Regions from separate parts of the Pseudomonas sp. NY15354 genome, predicted to be linked through region 1. Evidence: riboswitches for the same ligand, from Rfam matches in the RefSeq annotation. Region 1 holds a riboswitch; the other holds the start of a gene.
The links. Region 1 has a riboswitch for cobalamin ahead of ACNFCH_RS12315 (CbtB domain-containing protein). Riboswitches for the same ligand answer to the same signal wherever they lie in the genome.
Positions count from the first base shown of each region.

Region 2: another riboswitch for cobalamin. It lies ahead of ACNFCH_RS10955 (ABC transporter ATP-binding protein); the one in region 1 lies ahead of ACNFCH_RS12315 (CbtB domain-containing protein).

Region 1 is NZ_JBLUPV010000010.1:33,989-36,369, reverse strand. It holds gene ACNFCH_RS12325 (cobalamin biosynthesis protein) at 1-72, opposite strand, end outside; gene ACNFCH_RS12320 (CbtA family protein) at 72-755, opposite strand; gene ACNFCH_RS12315 (CbtB domain-containing protein) at 766-951, opposite strand; cobalamin riboswitch at 1,044-1,242, opposite strand; cobalamin riboswitch at 1,413-1,612, shown strand; gene cobW (cobalamin biosynthesis protein CobW) at 1,712-2,381, shown strand, end outside.
Region 2 is NZ_JBLUPV010000008.1:137,048-139,428, forward strand. It holds gene ACNFCH_RS10950 (ABC transporter substrate-binding protein) at 1-467, opposite strand, end outside; gene ACNFCH_RS10955 (ABC transporter ATP-binding protein) at 464-1,240, opposite strand; cobalamin riboswitch at 1,349-1,556, opposite strand; gene ACNFCH_RS10960 (AraC family transcriptional regulator) at 1,746-2,381, shown strand, end outside.

The DNA of each region.
Region 1 (2,381 bases):
GGTATCGACCGGGCAGCCCTTGCGGCAGCCGAAGCCGGCATAGAACACCGGCTCGCAGGAGGCGTCGCGCATCAGGCCTGGCTGGCGCGACGGTAAAGCCACGCGCTGAGCAGACCAAGGGCGAGCCAGAACGCGGCGTTGGTAAGCCAGGAGGCGAGCTTGAACTGGGTCACCAGTGCCTCGGGCGCCAGGCTTTCATGCACCGCTGGTTGTGGCGCGCCGATCAGGTGCGGAACCACCAGCAAGGCAACGCCCAGCACCTTGAGCAGCCAATGGTGGGCAAACACCACCAAGGCCAGGCCTGCGGCCGTGGCGGCCGCTGTGCCGATCCACCAACTCTGGCGTTGTCCCAGGTCGGCGGCGGCCGTGCCTGGCAACTCCGGTGGCAGCCCCAGTGTCGGCGCCAGGCAGAATACGGCAAAGCCCGCCAGCCCCCACAAGGCGCCGGTCGTCACTCGGTTCGGCTCGCGCAGGCTGTACAGCGCCGCGAGGATCAGCGCGAAACCGACTGCCACCACGAGGTTGCCGCCGGTGGTGGCGAGCAGGCGCTGCCAGCCATCCTCCGGTGCCCAGGCCTCTGCGTCATGGGTGTGCGCAGCGACGGCGCCGTCGTGTTCGTGATGCTCGGGGACGGCGCTCTCGAAAGTTTCGGCCTGAAGGATCAATGGGCTGACCCACAGACTTTGCAACAAGGTCAGCAACAGGGCGGCGAGCAGCCCACTGAAACCTGCGGTACGGGCAATGCGCTTGATCATGCAGGCGTACTCAGTGGCAGGGGAAGGCGGCGCTGTGGCGGGTGTCGTGGGCGGCGTTGTGCACCGCCTCGATGTGCGAGAAGCCTGCGAAATAGACCAGGCACAGACCCAGCAGGCTGGCGCCGACGGCAATGACGACGCGCTGGCTGAGGCTGACGGGGGTGGCGATGCTGTGTTTGGCGCTGGTAATCGGCATGGTGCGTTCCTCTGCTTTTTATAGGCGGCGGACACGCGCGTCATCCCGAGCACGATTGACCCAGGAGAGATGACAGCGCCCGCCCACCGCGGGGTGTTCTATGGACGCCAGGCCGGTCTCCGGGCTTACGAGGAGGAGCAGGGCTCCTGGAAAGCATCACCTTCCCATGCCATACGACGCGGCACAGTGGTCAAGACGCTTCACTCGCTTACCGTTGCGGGGGCAGCATCGGCTTGGTTACCGATTTCCCGTTTCACCCCTTGGCGGGGCACCTGAACGCAAGGTGCAAGCAAAGCATGGGGGCGACGTGGCGTCAATCTGCAAGGTGGTGGCGCACTGTTCCTCCAACAGGACAGGCGGTAGAACAGCGAGGTCGCGCTCTTGGACAGGCGCAGCGACCGTTTCGAGGAACCTGCCCCCAAACACTGACGCGCCACGGTTGACCGCCCGCCAACCACTGCGTAGCCTTGCCGCTTCGAGGTTCTCCGGCGTTGGCCGGAGCTAAGACGGGAACGTGGTCCAAGCCACGGCTGCCCCCGCAACTGTAGGCACCGAACAGGATCGACACAGCCACTGCGTCCAGGCGCGGGAAGGCGTCGCTCCACCGGCTCCGGCCGGTAAGGTGCAAGCCAGGAGACCTGCCTCGTGACGTTTTCGACTTTCAACCGGGCGGGGTGATCCGGTGGCGAACAGGCCCGAGCAGCAAGGCTCGAGGCACTCGTCCTGCATGCCCGCGCCATCCTGCCAAGGGCATCGCGACATGAAAACACTGGCCAAGCTCCCCGTCACCATCGTCACTGGCTTTCTCGGCTCGGGTAAAACCACCTTGCTACGCCACATGCTGGACAACGCCCAAGGCCGCCGCATCGCGGTAATCGTCAACGAATTCGGCGAACTGGGCATCGATGGCGAAATCCTCAAGCAGTGCAGCATCGGCTGCACTGAGGAAGAAGCCAGTGGCCGCGTCTACGAACTGGCCAACGGCTGCCTGTGCTGCACCGTGCAGGAAGAGTTCTTCCCGGTGATGCGCGAGCTGGTGGCTCGCCGTGGCGACCTGGACCACATCCTCATCGAGACCAGCGGCCTGGCGCTGCCCAAGCCGTTGGTGCAGGCCTTCCAGTGGCCGGAAATCCGCAATGCCTGCACCGTGGATGCGGTCATCACCGTGGTCGACAGCCCGGCCGTGGCCGCGGGTACCTTCGCGGCATACCCGGATCAGGTGGACGCCCAGCGCAAACTCGACCCTAACCTTGACCACGAGTCGCCCCTGCACGAGCTGTTCGCCGACCAACTGGCCAGCGCCGACCTGGTGGTGCTGAACAAAGCTGACCTGATCGATGCCCAGGGCCTGGCCAAGGTCCGCGCCGAAGTCACCGAAGAGCTGCCGCCGGCGGTCAAGGTGATCGAAGCCTGCAGCGGGCGACTGCCGT
Region 2 (2,381 bases), on a different contig from region 1:
CGGTACAGGTCCTCCAGGCTTGCGCGGCGCTGGGGCATGATCCAAGAGCAGGATTCGCTCAGCTCATACACCGGGATACCCAGCGGTGCCAAGGTTTGCGGTGTGAGCGGGCCACCTACGTTCATGCCGTAGCCCCAACCGGCGAACAGGAAATCGGCCTGGACATCGAGGAGGTTTTCCGGCGATGGGTAGCGCGGCGCAAGTTCAGGAAGGCCTACCAAGGCGTCACGCAGGGATGGGTCGAGGGTCTTCCAGCCACTGACACCGCTGTAGCCGATCATCCGCTCGCGCAGACCCAGGGCCAGCAGCATCCCCGTGAGGTTGATGTCGTGACTCACCGCTCGCTGCGGCGCCTGGTTGAAGGTGACGTCACGCTCGCAGCTGCGCACGGTGACGGGGTAGCTGTCGGCCCAGGCTGCAAAGGGCAGGGCGGTGAGCAGGGCAAGGTAAGTCAGGCGTCGCTTCATGCGGGGCTGATCCAGGTAATACGTGGGTGGGACGCCAATGGGTGGCGATCGACCAGGGCGCGAACACCAAAGACCTGCGCCAGGCGCTGCTCGGTCAGCACGTGCTCCGGCGTGCCTTGGGCGACGATGCGCCCGGCATCGATGACATAAAGGCGGTCACAGAAGGCCGCGGCCAGGTTCAGATCGTGAAAGCTTGCCAACAGGCCTAGACCAGTGCCACGCAAGTGTTCGAGCAAGGCCAGTTGGTAACGCGGGTCGAGATGATTGGTCGGCTCATCCAAGATCAACAAGCGCGGTTGCTGCACCAATGCCCGAGCCAGCAGCACACGCTGTTTCTCGCCTCCCGACAGCGGTGCAAAGCCTTGGTCGGCGCGGGTGTGCAGGCCTAGTCGCTGCAGGCAGGCGTCGATCAATGCCTGGTCGTCTTGGCTGTCGAACCAGCCTTGGTGCGGAGTTCGGCCCATGGCGACCACATCGCGCACACTGAGGCCGAAATCCTCGGGGAACTCCTGCAGCATCACCGCCACGCGCTGGGCAACCCAGCGAGGGGAGCGCTGCCAGATATCTTCGTTCTCCAGCAGCACGCGCCCGCCATCGGGCCGGGTAAAGCGATAAGCGCAGCGCAACAGGCTGGTCTTGCCGCTGCCGTTCGGGCCGATCAGGCCGACGAACTCACCCGCGTGGACGTGCAGATCGATACCGTCGAGCAGCCGCAGACCGCCGGGCGAGGGGGCCCAGTGCAAGCTTTCCAGACGTAGGGTAGGGGATGACATGCAGACCAACCGTACCGGGGTGAATGAAACCCGACAGGTGAAGGCGCGCAAGGGCATCGCGGGCAGGCTGCTGCCCCAAGACCGGCCCGCGCCCGCCCACCGCGGGTGTTGCCAAAGGAGGTGACAGGCCGGTCTCCGGGCTTGCGAGGGGCTTGAAGCATTCACCTTCCCATGCCGGCGGCACAGTGGTGTGTCGAATGCATCGCTCGCTTACCGTTGCGGGGGCAGCACCGGACTGATCGCACAAGGCGACGCACCGGCTTCCCGTTTAATCCCCGGCGCGGCGGCAGGGGACACCTGAAACTGGGGCGCATCTGAGCATTAATGGGCGGGTCAGTCAACCAAACGGGGCGGTCCTTTGCGGTCGCGTGGCTGATTGTTACGCGATGTTACCCATTGCCCCAGTTCCGCTGCCGCCTTCTGGCTGCAAAGGGCCTTTTTGAGGGAAGAAGGCAGGGCATGGTGTTTGCATTGCTCAGGCCACGAACCTCAACTGGAATAGACCATGAGTTCTCCACTGCATTGCTGCACCGTCTCGCCAGTCGCGGGCAACCTCGGCGTCCTGTCGGCTGCTGCCAGTGGCCTGGAGGGGTTCGTCACAGGTGTTGGAGGCGACATTGACCTGATACTGGGGCGCGCGGGGGTCAATCCCGAGAGCCTGCGCCAACCCACGCTGAGCCTGCCGCTCACCAATTACTGCCAGGTGCTGGAGGAGGCCGCCCGCCAGTCTCACTGCGATAACTTCGGTTTGCACTACGGCCTGCAGTTTCAGCCGCAAGCCTTGGGATTGCTCGGTTATGTCGGGTTGTTTTCCTACACGTTGGAGGAGGCTCTGCGCAACTTCGCGGCTGCGTTTCCTTACCACCAGCACGACACCTTGATACGGCTGGTCGACTGCGGCGAACGCTATCGCTTCGATTATCAAGTGCAGCACAGCGCCATTCTGGAGCGTCGACAGGACGCCGAACTGACCATGGGCATGGCGCTTAACCTGATACGCCACGTGCTGGGCAAAGACTGGGCGCCAGTCGCGGTCAGCTTCGAGCACGCTCGCCCACAGGACTGGCAGGTACATCAGCAGGCGTTCGGCGCGCCTGTCTATTTTGGGCGCGGGTGCAACTCGATGCTCGTCCCCAAGGCC